3 regions of the Chryseobacterium amylolyticum genome follow, and region 2 is predicted to be linked to each of the others. Evidence: riboswitches for the same ligand, from Rfam matches in the RefSeq annotation. Region 2 holds a riboswitch; each other region holds the start of a gene.
The links. Region 2 has a riboswitch for S-adenosylmethionine ahead of ACR1PO_RS11910 (alpha/beta fold hydrolase). Riboswitches for the same ligand answer to the same signal wherever they lie in the genome.

Region 1: linked by a shared signal. The riboswitch ahead of ACR1PO_RS11150 (SusC/RagA family TonB-linked outer membrane protein) and the one ahead of ACR1PO_RS11910 (alpha/beta fold hydrolase) in region 2 are both predicted to bind S-adenosylmethionine.
Region 3: linked by a shared signal. The riboswitch ahead of ACR1PO_RS20670 (TonB-dependent receptor plug domain-containing protein) and the one ahead of ACR1PO_RS11910 (alpha/beta fold hydrolase) in region 2 are both predicted to bind S-adenosylmethionine.

The regions. Positions count from the first base shown of each region.
Region 1 is NZ_JBPCHX010000003.1:538,210-543,080, forward strand. It holds gene pckA (phosphoenolpyruvate carboxykinase (ATP)) at 1-338, shown strand, start outside; gene ACR1PO_RS11140 (hypothetical protein) at 388-825, opposite strand; gene ACR1PO_RS11145 (type II 3-dehydroquinate dehydratase) at 896-1,303, opposite strand; SAM riboswitch class I at 1,549-1,648, shown strand; gene ACR1PO_RS11150 (SusC/RagA family TonB-linked outer membrane protein) at 1,732-4,665, shown strand; gene ACR1PO_RS11155 (RagB/SusD family nutrient uptake outer membrane protein) at 4,683-4,871, shown strand, end outside.
Region 2 is NZ_JBPCHX010000003.1:694,483-699,353, reverse strand. It holds gene ACR1PO_RS11915 (ACT domain-containing protein) at 1-1,347, opposite strand, end outside; gene ACR1PO_RS11910 (alpha/beta fold hydrolase) at 1,344-2,291, opposite strand; SAM riboswitch class I at 2,352-2,459, opposite strand; gene ACR1PO_RS11905 (MGH1-like glycoside hydrolase domain-containing protein) at 2,648-4,871, shown strand, end outside.
Region 3 is NZ_JBPCHX010000008.1:172,717-177,587, forward strand. It holds gene ACR1PO_RS20670 (TonB-dependent receptor plug domain-containing protein) at 1-1,817, opposite strand, end outside; SAM riboswitch class I at 1,910-2,014, opposite strand; gene ACR1PO_RS20675 (alpha-amylase family glycosyl hydrolase) at 2,279-4,871, opposite strand, start outside.

The sequences.
Region 1 (4,871 bases), 160 kb from region 2:
CTAAAGCCTATTTGGTAAATACAGGTTGGAATGGTACCGGAAAGAGAATTTCTCTGAAAGATACAAGAGCAATTATTGATGCAATCATTGACGGTTCTATTGACAATGCTCCTAAAACTCAGGTTCCGATCATGAACCTTGAAATTCCTACTGAATTGCCAAATGTTTCTACAGGTATCCTGGATCCTAGAGATACTTATGAAAATGCTTCAGAATGGGAAGAAAAAGCAAAAGATCTTGCTTCAAGATATATTAAAAACTTTGAACAGTACTGTGGTACAGAAGAAGGGAAGAAGTTAGTTGCTTCAGGACCTCAATTGCAGGAACAGACTATTTAAAAGTTATCAATAAGCATCAAAAAGCCTCATCACTGATGAGGCTTTTTGATTAAATTTTTTTACAGCTCTTAATCAATTCATTTTGTTCATCCAGTTTATGGATTGTTGATTTAATTAATTCTTCGCTTAGATTTTTTATGATCATAAAATGTCTTGAAGAAAAGTAAGATTCTTCATCCAATATTTTCTCTAAATACTTTGGAGTAGTGAAAGTCAGCCAATATTTTTCTTTATTGGAAAGTTCAATGGTGACTTCTATAGCATCAGATTCAGTATCCTCTATTTCATCATCAATATGAATAGAAGTTATTTCTGGTTCATTGTTTAAACTAAAATAAAAATCAGAATACCATCTCAGTTTTCCTTCATCATTCCAGATTCTTATATTTTCATCATTTGTTTCTTCAACGATATAAGATTTTCTTTTCGTTAATTGCCCGGAATATATCCCAATATTTTTACAGTAAATCTTATCCTTTATATTCATAAATTATTCTCCTGTATGCATAATTATCTGTAAGGATCCGTGCGGTCTGAAGGGGAATATAAGCTAAAAATTACTTCAAGCTCAATAAAGCCAATCTGTATCCATCCATTCCAAAACCTGATAAAACCGCATCCGTATTGGCTGCTGTTACAGATTTCTGTCTGAACTCTTCTCTTTTGTAGATATTACTGATGTGAACTTCGATTTTAGGCTTTCGGATATTTTTTAAACAATCCGCAATGGCATAAGAATAATGAGTATAAGCTCCCGGATTAATTACTACTGCATCAAAATCACCTTCCTGAAGCCTGTTGATAAGTTCCCCTTCAATATTCGACTGATAATATTTTAATTCGTGAGAATGAAACTCGGATTTTAAAATTTCCAAATAACTCTCCATAGAAACGCTTCCATAGATTTCCGGTTCCCTGGTACCTAAAAGGTTAAGGTTTGGTCCGTTTATAATTAAAACTTTCATACTATAAAATTAAAAAGTTTTTCCAATAAAATCACATAGAAATTAAACTGTGCTGGATTTTTATGTCATTGAGTTATTAGTAATGATATTTGTCATGTTTAAAAATAATGTAACGCTTGTAACTCCTTATTGTATTGAGTTTTATTAAAATTTTATGTTAATTATTGAAAATTTATCATGAAAAAACAATAAGTCTACTTGTTTTGTAGACTAAAAGTTTTTAGCTTTGCAACCATATTTCGATCGGCTTATAAAGAAAGATGGAGGGAACTGACCCTGTGAAATCTTAACAACCTACCCGTGGGGGCAAGGTGTTACATTCAGCCTTTTAAGGAAAAATAAGCATTTGGTTTATCGTATTTATCGATGCCCTTTGCTGACTTTTCTGCAAAGGGTAAATTTTTAATATATGATAAATAAAATTGATTATGATTAGCAAAAATTTATTCAATTCTAAAATATGGATGCCTCCGGTAGCTGCATTTTTTTTAGGAGTAGCTAATGTAAATGCGCAGAATTCAAACCCCAAAAAAGACAGCCTTCATGAAAAGGAGATTGATGAAGTGGTAGTGGTAGCGTATGGAAAAGCAAAAAGAAACAGCTATACCGGTTCTGTGGCGACAATTTCCAGTGATAAGATCAATAACAGACCTGTTACCAACATTACCAAAGCATTGGAAGGGCAGGTAGCGGGGATTCAGACGACAAGTGCATCTGGCCAGCCGGGTGCTGTTTCAACCATCCGAATCAGAGGAATTGGTTCAATAAGTGCTTCCAGCGATCCATTATATGTAGTGGATGGAATTCCTTTTGACGGTAACCTGAATTCTATCAGTCCGAGCGATATCGAATCTATCAGTGTTCTGAAAGATGCAACAGCAAGTGCTCTGTATGGTTCAAGAGGAGCAAACGGGATTATCATTATTACCACAAAATCAGGAAAAAAAGGAGAAGCCAAAGTTAATTTTAATATCAGCCAGGGTTTCTCCGGAAGAGCAGTAAAAGATTACGAGCAGGTCAATACCGATCAGTATTTTCAATTATATTGGGAGGCGTTGAGAAACGGATATCAGTCCGGGAAAGTTTCTTCCCAGCAGGCAGCTCAGATGGCTACAGATAATCTCGTTTCAACCCTTGGGATCAATCCATACGGGACAGCTTATCCGAAACCTGTAGGAACCGATGGAAAATTATTATCGGGTGCATCACCACTCTGGAATGATGACTGGAGAGATATTTTACAGAGAGTAGCATCAAGAAACCAGGTGGATCTTGATATCAGCGGAGGAAGTGAGAAAAGCAATTACTTCTTTTCCCTTGGTTATCTGGATGACAAAGGGATGGCTATTGAATCTGGCTTTAAAAGATATAATACCAGGCTGAAAATTAATTCTGAAGTTAAGAAATGGTTGAATGTTGGAGTAAACTTAAGCTATACCAACAGTATTCAGCAGGCACCTACTTCTTCGGATTCCAAGGCCAGTAATATCATCAATGCAGCAAGATTCATTCCTTCATTCTATCCTTATTATGAAAGGAATGCGGATGGAACCTACGTTTTGGGTGCTGATGGAAATCCGGTTTATGATTTTGGAAAATACAGGCCTACGAATGCTTTACAGAATCAAAATGCGGCTGCAACCCTTCCGTTAGATAAAAACGAAAATAAAGAAGATAACTTTTCAGGAAAAGGATTCATGGAATTCACTTTTTTACCGGAGCTGAAATTCAAAACGAGTTTTTCTGTTGATCTTGTGAATTATAACGGACATTATTATTCAAATCCATTGCTTGGCCAGGGAGCAGAAATTGGAGGTTCGGTAACGAAAACGAATACCAGAACGCTTTCGTATACAACCAGCAATATTCTGACCTATGATAAAAAGTTTGGAAAGCATCACATTAACGCGTTAGCAGGACAGGAATTTTATAAGTACGATTATCAGACAATTTCCGGAACAAGAAGCCAGTTTTCATTGCCTTATTACTATGAGCCGGACGCTGCATCACTGCTGGGAAGTTTCAGTGGAAACAGCAATAAATTAAGCTTATTGAGTTTCCTTGGAAAAGTAGAGTATGATTATAATAATACTTACTTCATTTCAGCATCAGGAAGAGCAGACAGTTCTTCAAGATTTGCAAAAGATAACAGATGGGGAAGATTCTGGTCTGTTGGTGGTTCATGGAAAATATCCAATGAAGAATTCATCAAAAGCTTAAATGTTTTCAATCAGTTGACATTACGTGCCAGCTATGGAGGGCAGGGGAATGATAAATTACTTCGTCCAAATGGTCAGCCCCTTTATTACGCTTATCAGGAATTGTACAGGTTTATCAGTCTTGGCGGAGAACCGGGGACCACCCTTGAAAAAACATATACCAATAATGTGAAGTGGGAAACCAACCTTAATTTAAATGTAGGATTGGAATTCGCGATTCTGAATAACAGAGTTAAGGGAAATATCGAATACTTTAAAAGAAAAAGCCAGGACCTTCTCTTTAATATGCCGGTGGCTCCATCGTTGGGAATCAGTGACTATCCTGCCAATATCGGAACGATTCAGAATACAGGGTTTGAATTTTCATTATTCACAACCCCGATTAAAAATGATGATTTCCAATGGAATGTGGATGTGAATCTGAGTACTTTAAATAATAAAGTGACCAAACTACCCGGAGGTTCCTTAGTGGTGGGGACGAAGTTGCTGACAGTAGGAGGCTCAGTATATGATTTCTTTATTCCGGAATGGGCAGGAGTAGATCCCAGCAATGGAAAACCTTTGTGGAAAACGGTGACTACCGATGCCAGCGGAAACTCAGTAGAAGGAACTACTTCAGAATATTCTAAAGCAACAAAACTGCTGCAAGGTTCTGCATTACCTAAGCTGACAGGAGGAATCAGTACCAGTATTACTTACAAGAATTTTGATTTTTCAGGATTACTGACATTCAAAATCGGAGGTAAAATTTTAGATACCGATTATACTTCCATCATGCATAACGGAAGTGCCGGAGGACGCGCATGGAGTTCTGAAATCCTGAACAGATGGACGCCTGATAATCCTTACACAGATGTTCCTGCATTAAGTACAACAACGAATAACTGGACATCCACGTCTTCAAGATTTTTATATTCAGGTACGTATGCAAGGCTGAAAAATGTGAGCTTGGGATACACACTTCCTGAAGATTATTTTGAGAAAATAGGACTCAAAAAGTTCAGAATTTATATTCAGGCGGAAAACCTTCTGACCTTCTATAAACATAAGGGAATGGATCCTGAACAGGCTTTGGACGGAACAACGTATTACAGATATCCTGCCATGAGAACGGTCACTTTTGGTCTTCAGGCAACGCTTTAACCTTTAAAATTGAAATAATGAAAAAATTAAAATATATATCATTTGCAATCATTGGATTTTTGTCACTGGCAAGCTGTGAAAGCGATCTGGACACTGCTCCGACTGATCAGGCTAACAGCGTAGAAGTTTTCAAAACCGCTGAAAGTGCTGAAACAGTAGTGAACGGTACCTGGGCAAAGTTTAATAATGACGGGACAACCTATGCC
Region 2 (4,871 bases):
CTCACCTTTATCTTTCTGCAAATCACCGTGCAAATCGCCTACATATCTCAAGACATGTCCAGGTTCCTGGTTCTCTTTTATTTTCTGGTATTCTTCGTCCAGCTCTTCAAGTCTGGAAAGGAATTCTGATTTTGAAACCTCAAGTAAGCTTTCCGGAACAAGATTTTGAATTCTGATATCTTCAAATTCATTGATCAGGTCTAATTCTCTGGCGAGGATCAGTAATTTTCTTGCAACATCATTTCCTGACAGATCTTCTCTTGGATCCGGTTCTGTATATCCTTTTTCCAAAGCTTCGTTAATAATGGTTGAAAATTTATCGTCTCTCAAAGAAAAATTGTTGAAAACATAGCTTAATGTTCCGGAGAATACTCCTTTGATTCTGGTGATGTTTTCTCCTGAAAGGTGTAATAATTTGATGGTATCAATTAACGGTAATCCTGCACCAACATTAGTTTCATACAGATAACGTCTGTTATTTTTGTTCAACGTATATCTTAGTTTTCTGTATTCTTCTATCGGAAGGGTATTGAAAATTTTGTTGGAAGAAACCAGATCGAAACCGTTTTCTGCCAGGGCATGATAATTCTTGACAAAGTCTTTGCTTGCCGTGTTATCCACAACGATCAGGTTCTCGAGTTGGTTTTCGTTGGAGAAATTGATTAACTCTTCTACATTCGATGGATGTTCAGCGGTTAAAACCTCATCACCCCAATTGGCATCAAATCCTTTTTTGTTGAAGGCAATTTTCTTTGAATTGGCTACTGCAACTACTTTAAGGTCTATTTTTTTACGCTTTTTAATTTCTTCTGCAGATTCAAGTACCTGCTCTATCAGGGTCTTTCCTACGTTTCCGTGACCAATGATTGCCAGGTGAACCGTCTTTGGCTTTTTGAAAATTTCAGATTCTATGATATTTCTTGTTTTTTCATCCTGGGAAGAAGTCACTACGATATTAACTCTGTTTTCTCCTGCCACCTGGTTTAAAAGCAACGGGAAAACATTGTTTCTTGCCAGCTCAGCAAAGACCTTATTGAAATCTTCCGCTACAAAACCGATCACGGAAACATTATTAATACTATAGATCTGGGAAACTTTTCCTGATTTTCTTTCCGCTTCGAATTCATCGATAAGACAAGCGACTGCTTTCTCTGCATCATTTTCATGAACCAGGATAGAAATTCCGTTTTCTACCGCTTGTTGAGAGATTACTCCTACACTGATACGCGCTAAGGTAAGCGCTTTAAAAATTCGTCCGTCAATCCCGATTTCTCCCAGAAAATCTTCTCCTTCAAACTTGACGATTGATCTGTTCTTCAAAAATTTTATTTCGTTAGCATTTTTCATTTCTCCTGTAAAATGTTTTTTATGATATTATTTAATTGTTGATATTCCATTAGGAAGGCATCATGCCCGTGTATAGATTGGATCTCGTGATAAGAAACATTCTTATTTTTCTCTTTCAAGTTTTCAAAACACATCCGGATCTCAGAAGCCGGAAAAAATAAGTCTGAATCTACGGAGATCATGTGCATTCGTGTCTGTATGGTTTCCAGAGATGGTTCATCAGCATTTATATTCATCAGGAGATGGTTCATCAGTTTGTAAGCTTGTAAACTAAACCTTTCGTTTAGAGCATTACCATGATAAACCAACCAGTCTTCTGATTCCAGGCGTTGTTTTTCCTGGTTATATTGGTTTTGAAATCTTTCATTGAGTGACTGCGGTGTTCTGTAACACAACATGGCATGAATTCTTGCTTTCTGTAATGGTTCTTCTTTATCATTTAATAGGAATTTCTGAACCAGACATTGCGCATGAAGCCAGTCGTGCGTTCTGTAATCGCAGGCAATGGGAATAAATATCTCTGCAAGATCCGGCTGCTGGGCAAGCATTTCCCAGGCGATTCCTCCCCCCAGAGAGCCCCCGATAATGGCATATAGTTTTTTGATCTGTAAAGCTTCAAGCCCTTTCAGAAATATCGCAGCGATATCTGAAGGAGTAAAGTCTTCATAGTTTTTAATTAAAAAATTGTCATAACCGTTTCCGGGTATATTGAAACACAGAACTGTATATTGATCGGTATCAACAATCTGATTTTCTCCTACCAGCTGCTTCCACCAGCCTTTCTCTCCGGATACATTTGAATTTCCGGTAAGGGCATGGTTGATTAAGATGACAGGGGCTGTAAACAGATCTTTCCCAAAAAGCTGATAGCTTAACGGGATATGGTATTCCTTTTGGGAATTTGTTTGATACGTAAGATTAATATAGTTTAGTTCTGTTTTCAATTCTATTATATTTAAATACAATTGAAAATGCCACAGGAAATGGCTGAAAAGAACTTCAGTAAGTTATCTGTCCAAAATTATTTTGGTAGAACGTAGCACCTTCTTTACTTGCGCAAAGGGTTGCTAAGGTTTCACAGGGTCTAATCCCTCAACCTTTCTTGATAACATTTTCAATATTTGAATGAACGAATGGTGCAAAGGTAGTTCTTTTCTTTTAATTTCAAAAAAAAATTATTTTAATATTTAAAAAAGCCCTTAAATACAAGCATTTCAACGCCATATTAATAATTATTCAGATGAAAAAAATTGGAATTACTTCTCAAAAAAACTAACTTCGTATGGAAAAATGATGACATATGACCGCCGAAAAAGAAAGATTACAAGATACCAAATGGAAAAACTGGGGACCTTATGTAAGCAACCGGCAGTGGGGAAATGTACGCGAAGATTATAGCCCGAACGGGAATGCCTGGAATTTTACCAATCATAATAATGCAGAAAGCTATGCCTACCGCTGGGGTGAAGAAGGGATAGCCGGAATTTCTGATGTAAAGCAGCTTTTATGCTTTGCTTTTTCATTCTGGAACAAAAAAGATAAAATGGTAAAAGAAAGGTTCTTCGGATTGAGCAACCCTCAGGGAAATCATGGAGAAGACATTAAAGAAATCTTTTATTATCTGGATAATACACCTACTCACAGCTATATGAAGATGGTGTATAAATATCCGATCAATGAGTTTCCGTATGATGATATTCTTATTGAGAATGGAAAGCGCAGTAAAAAAGAACCGGAATATGAGCTTTTCGATACCGGGATTTTTGATAATGATGAGTATTTCGATATTTTTATTGAATACTGTAAAGCTGATCACAATGATATTCTGACCAGAGTGACAGTCTGCAACCGAAGCCAGCATGAAGCTCCTATTGTGGTGGCACCAACTGCATGGTTCAGAAACAATTGGAAATGGGGATATAATACCTACAAGGCAGAGCTGAGTGCTTCTCAGGATGGAAGTATTACCATTGGCCACGACAGTATTTCAATTAAAAAACTGTATTCCAGAAATACAAATGCACAAAGTGTATTCTGTGAAAACGAAACAAATACTCCAAAACTTTACGGTACTCCTAAAACAGATAATTCTTATTTTAAAGACGGAATCAATGATTTTATAATTCACGGACGAGACACTGTAAATCCTGAAAAAAGAGGAACCAAAGCATCTTTTCTCATTGATGAAGTTGTGGCTGCAGGTGAATCAAAAGTTTTTGAATTCAGGTTATGTCCTGAAGAAAACGATGAACCTTTTGAAAAATTTGATGAAATTTTCAATACCCGAAAGGCTGAAGCTGAAGAGTTTTATCAGGAGATTCAGAGCGATACCGTGAATGAAGATGAAAGAAATGTGCAGCGACAGGCATTTGCCGGACTTCTCTGGAACAAACAGTTCTATCATTATAATATCGGGAAATGGCTGAAAGGTGATCCGAACTTTGAAGCGCCAAGAAACTTTAGTGAATATGTAAGAAATACGGAATGGAATCATCTTCATAATAAAGATATTATTTCTATGCCTGATAAATGGGAATATCCGTGGTATGCCACATGGGATCTGGCATTTCACTGCGTCCCTTTTTCCATCATTGATGCGGAGTTTGCCAAAGGGCAGCTGTTATTACTTACGAAAGAATGGTACATGCACCCTAACGGACAGCTTCCCGCTTATGAGTGGAATATGAGTGATGTGAATCCGCCTGTGCATGCATGGTCATGCTTCCGTGTTTTTAAGATTGATGAAAAGAACAACGGAAAACCGGATTTATTATTCTTAGAGAAAGTTTTCCAGAAGCTGCTCCTTAATTTTACATGGTGGGTGAACCGAAAGGATAAAAACGGGAAAAATATTTTCGGAGGCGGTTTCCTTGGTCTTGATAATATCGGGGCTTTTGACCGCAATATGGTTTTAAAAGACGGCCAGCATCTTGAACAGGCAGACGGAACCAGCTGGATGGCCATGTATGCATTGAATATGATGCGTATTGCGATGGAACTTGCCCAGTATTACCAGGTGTATGAGGATATGGCCATCAAGTTTTTTGAACATTATCTTTACATCGCTGAAGCGATGGAAAATCTGGGTGAAGGAACGAAAGGTCTGTGGAATGAGGAAGACGGATTTTTTTATGATGTATTGCAGCTTGGAAACGGAGACAGTGTTTCTTTAAGATTAAGAAGTATTGTTGGCTTAATCCCCATGTTTGCTGTTGAGATTGTAGACCACCGTCTACTGGAAAAGATGCCGAATTTCAGAAGCAGAATGGAATGGATCTTAAAAAATAAGCCGGAGCTTACCAAACTCGTTTCTCACTGGGATGAAGAAGGACATGGGAGAAAACACCTTATGAGTATTCTCCGCAAAAACAGACTTACCAAAGTTCTGACCAGAATGCTTGATGAAAAAGAATTTTTAAGTACCTACGGAATCCGGGCCATGTCTAAGGTATACGAAGAAAATCCGTTTGTATTTTCTGTGCATGGAACGGAAAATATGGTCTATTATACCCCGGCAGAAAGTG
Region 3 (4,871 bases), on a different contig from region 2:
ATCCAGTATCCATCTATAGTGATGGTCAGATTGTTTAAAGGTTTCAGGGTAAATCCGGCACTTGCATTGACTGAAGTTTCCTGCCTGAGCTTATCAAATCCAAGAATTGCTGCGGCTTTGCTATCATTACTAAAGATTCCTTTGGTAACAATTTTCTCGCCGGAAGTAGAAATATCCGCATAGGAGTTATTAAAATACTGCTGCTGAAGGGAAGGAGCCCTGAATCCTGTACCCACAGCTGCTCTTACTGCATAATTTTTTACAAATTCATATCGTACAGCAAGCTTTCCATTCAATGTATTTCCGAAATCTGAATAGTTTTCAAATCTTGCAGCCGCATCAATGTTTAACTTTTTATCCAGATCATAGGAAACATCTGCATATACCGCTGTGGAATGCCTGTCCTTTTTCAGTGCATTATCCGGAGAAAATCCGATAAAGGACTGAGATCCGCCTGCACCAAGCACTGTTGAACCTTCGGTGGCGATATTACCGTTGGCATCATACTGGGCATAAGAAGCTTCATCACCAGCTTTGATCTGATATTGTTCAAATCTGAATTCTCCCCCGAAGGCAATATTGAAACGGTTTATATTTCTGGAAACATCAAGATTAATGGTGTTTTGTAGGAAGCTGTGTGCTCCGGCGTAGAAACTTGTTGGGGATTTTGCTCCTAATGAAGCATTATTCGTATTGTTTACATTGTAATTGAAAGTATTGCTTCCCAATGTATTACTAAGATCCAGAAGCCAGTCACTGATATTATATTTTGCTCCAACAGCATAAGAAATATCGTATATCTGGGATGCCAGCGTTGCCTGAAACCCATTCGGGTAAATGGATGAAACTACGTTAGATTTTTCACTCGGGAGCCTTCTGAAGCCAAAACCTTTTCCTTCCTTAATGCTGAAACCTCCGAAAGAATACAGTTTAAAATGGTCATTAAAAGGATATTCTGCATTGAAAAATAACTGTCCCTGTCTGATCTGTGCATCCCCGATCTGAAAATTAAAATCGTCACGTGTTAGTCCTCTTTTTTGAATTTCTGCATCATCCGCAGCTCTGGCAGCTTTTACGGCTTCATCATCACCTGCAAATTCATAAGCAAAATTATCCCCGAAAATATCCAGATCATGATTTTGTGTTCTTGTTGTTTTCCCTCTGTGGCTTAGCTGCAGTGAAAGATTGATGTAACCGTCTTTCTTTCCTAATGAAGCACCGTAATTCGCTCCTGCCTGATATGTATCGCCATCATTTCTGCCGCTTATACCGTAAGTAAGGCTTGCTGATGCCCCGGCATTCTTTTTAAGAATAATATTGATGACTCCTGCAATGGCGTCAGATCCGTACTGTGCGGCTGCCCCGTCTCTCAGAACTTCAATTCTGTCAATGGCAATCACCGGAATGGTACTTAGATCTGTTCCCACAGAACCATTCCCTACTGTATTCTGATAATTTACCAAAGATGTTGTATGTCTTCTTTTTCCGTTCAGCAATACCAGAACCTGATCCGGACCCATTCCTCTTAAGGTAACAGGGTCAATATGCTCTGTGCCGTCTGAAGCGGATTGCCTTACTGCATTAAATGACGGAATCACATAGTTCAGCAGATCCTGGGCAGTCATTTGCGGAGCACTCTTCTGAATTTTGTCGATATTAATAACATCTACCGGAACCGGTGTCTCCAGCTTTGTCCTTTTGACATTACGGTTTCCAACAATGATAATATCTTCAATTTCTTTCTCTTTATTCCCGCTCTCCTGAGCAGCCACCCAGATTGCTCCAAGCAATAATACAGCTGTACTTATTTTTTTCATTTTGTTCTTCCCAATTGATCATAACTTATTCGGCGGTTTTTTCCGCAGATACATAAGACTTCAAGAAATGGGATTCATATAGGCAGTCATTTCACTTATCTTCCCCTCGGGTTGGAATTAGCACCTTCGCACTTCCGGAACCGTGCAGGTTGCTAAGGTTTCACCGGGCCAAATCCCTCCACCTTTCTTGATAAATCTACTGCAAAAGTAGACTATTTTTTTAAATGAACAAAAAGGCAGATCTGCTGTCTGCAAATCTGCCTTTATTTTATAGAAATTGTTTAAACTTTTATTTTTGAACCATTAAGATGTAATAAGAGTTTAAGAGTATTAAGACAAGCTTGGCTTTAAGCTTAAAAATCAGAATGATTCACCTTAACTATACTTTATTTCTCAAATCCTTCTTAATGGTTTTAATAAATCAACATTTTTATCAGTCTAAACAACTTCATAATCTGTTTTTATTTAATCATCATCTTTTGAATGGCGGTTCCTGTGTCTGACTTCAGCTGTACCAGATAGGTTCCTGCCGGATAGTTCACTTTCACTTCATAGGTTCCGGCTTCTTTATCCAGTTTGAATGAATTCAACCTTTTACCGGTCATATCAAAAATGGAAATTTCCCCGTTTTTCACTTTATTAAAAATTAATTTTGCCGTTTCGTTTTGTACCGGATTATCCGCAATCCGAAGCGATAGTTTGTTGTCTGCATTTACATCTGCTGCAGACAAAGCACCTGCATAATTTCCAAAGATTCTGAATTCTCCCGGCTGCAAAGTAATCGGAGCCGTTGTAGAAGCCACATCCGAAATACTGTCATCCATAAGGTTCTGCCATTGGCCTGTATAAGGAAAATAAGGAACCACATTTTGTGCAGTAGTTGTATAATTGGCCAATACCACCACATTCTTTATTCCTGTAGTAATAGCCGTATCGTAAAGGTAAATTCTGGTGATCAGCCCATTAGGGTCATTCGTAAGGTTATTGGACTCTATGCTGTATGTTTTGGTTTTGAAAATCTGATGGGCATTTCTGATGGTAATGATTTTTGCCCATGTATCATATACTGCTTTTCTGCTTGCATTGGTATCATATCCCAGTGTGAATGCGACAGGTTTCTCATCGGTTCTGCAACCACTGTTGATGGTACCGTCCGCACATCTGTTAATACTGAATTCATAGCCTAATTCTCCAAACTGCCAGATCATTTTCGGGCCGGGAATGGTAAAGAAAGTTGCACCGAAAGTTTTCATTCTGTCAAGAGCAGTATTCAGGTTTTTAACATCATAACTTCCGTTTACTGCACCGTAAGCAAGGTTTTTAAACATCAGCCTTTCCTCATCATGACTTTCTCCGTAGCCTACAGCACTCATGTTGGTAAAACCGTGAAGGCTGTGGTTCATACGGTCATAATTGCTGTTTTCCTTATATCCCATCGTATTCTGATTATAAGGATCTGTCTGTTTATTCCAAAGCATAACACCTTTTCCTTCTGCTATTCTGTAGTTGGCCCACTGCTGTTCTTCCGCATCTGTTCCCAGGTGTTCAAAAATCATGTATGAATTCGGATCGATTGCCCACTGTCTGTCTGCATAATGTTTCATAATATCTACTCTGTCCTGCTGATAGGCATTGGTGCAGGTTTCATCATTTTCAGAACAGCTCTGAGTGAATCCTTTGGTTAAATCCCAGCGGAATCCGTCTATGTGATATTCTGTCAGCCATTGCTGAAGGCATCTTTCAACGTAATATTGCGTTGAAGGGCTTGTATGGTTAAAGTCATTGAATACATTGTATGAATGTTTCGGAACCTGATTAAAGTAAGGATTGTCCGGAGCTACATTTCCATAACCGTCGCCATCCGGATCTATATTCCAAAGTCTCACCAAAGGTGAACGTCCTGTAGCATGATTAAATGCGACATCGAGAATCACTGCAATTCCGTTCTGATGGCACAGGTCTACAAATTCTTTGAATTTTTCAGGAGTTCCGTAGGCTTTATCCAATGCATAATGGAATGAGGTATTGTATCCCCATGAAAGGTTTCCGTCAAATTCCATGATGGGGAGCAGTTCTATCGCATTGATTTTTAAATTCTTCAGATAAGAAATTTTATTGATCAATGACTGCCAGTTCTTTTCCTGTGTAAAGTCCCTTAATAATAATTCATAGACTACCAGGTTTTCTTTTGCCGGCCTTTGAAAGTTGGTCACCTGCCAGTTATAAGCAGTCTGCCCGGTTTTAAATGTTGAAACTTCAAAACCCTGCCCGGCCGGAAATGCAGGTAAATTCGGATAAGTGGCAGCCGAAATCCACTGATCATCATATGAAGACAGGATTTGTGGTGAATAGGGGTCTGCTACTTTTCTCAGGTCATTGGTTCTGTATTGAAAAGTATAAAGCTGCTGTGGAGTCAGTCCAATCAGTTCAATCCAGTAAAGATCAGGATTGGTGGTATCTCTTTTCATTAAATACGTATCATTCACTACCCAGTTGTTAAAGCTTCCGATAACATGGACGAAATTTTTACCCGGCGCATATAAAGCCAATCCTACTTTAGTCTGATCTGTCGGGTGATAATTGATTCCTTGTTTTATCCAGTTCGGTATTGCTTCAGAAACCACATTTCTCGGAACCTGCAGAATAAATGCAGCGTTTTTTGAACTGGATCCCTGCGTCGCAACGAGCTCCATATTGGCATCCTGGGTAACGGTATAACTGTAAGAATAGGACTGTGAAGGTGTTGTCGTAGTGTTGACAACCGTTCCGTTGGCTTTTAACTGAAATGTTGCGTTGACATTGGTTGTAGCAGTAATATTGATGGAATTACCAACCGGAACAGAAGTCAGGCTATTCACCAATGGGTTTGTAAGGTTTAGGCTTAAAGTCCCCACATTTACAAAAATATCTGGTGAGGTCTGGTGTGACCCTGTTTTATCTTTTAATAAAAACCCGAACCTTCCGATTCCTGTTCGCCCGAAGAAAGCAGTTGGAGTAAAGGTAAGTGAATAACTGTCCGTTGCTGCATTATAATTCAACTTATTCAGGTCGTTG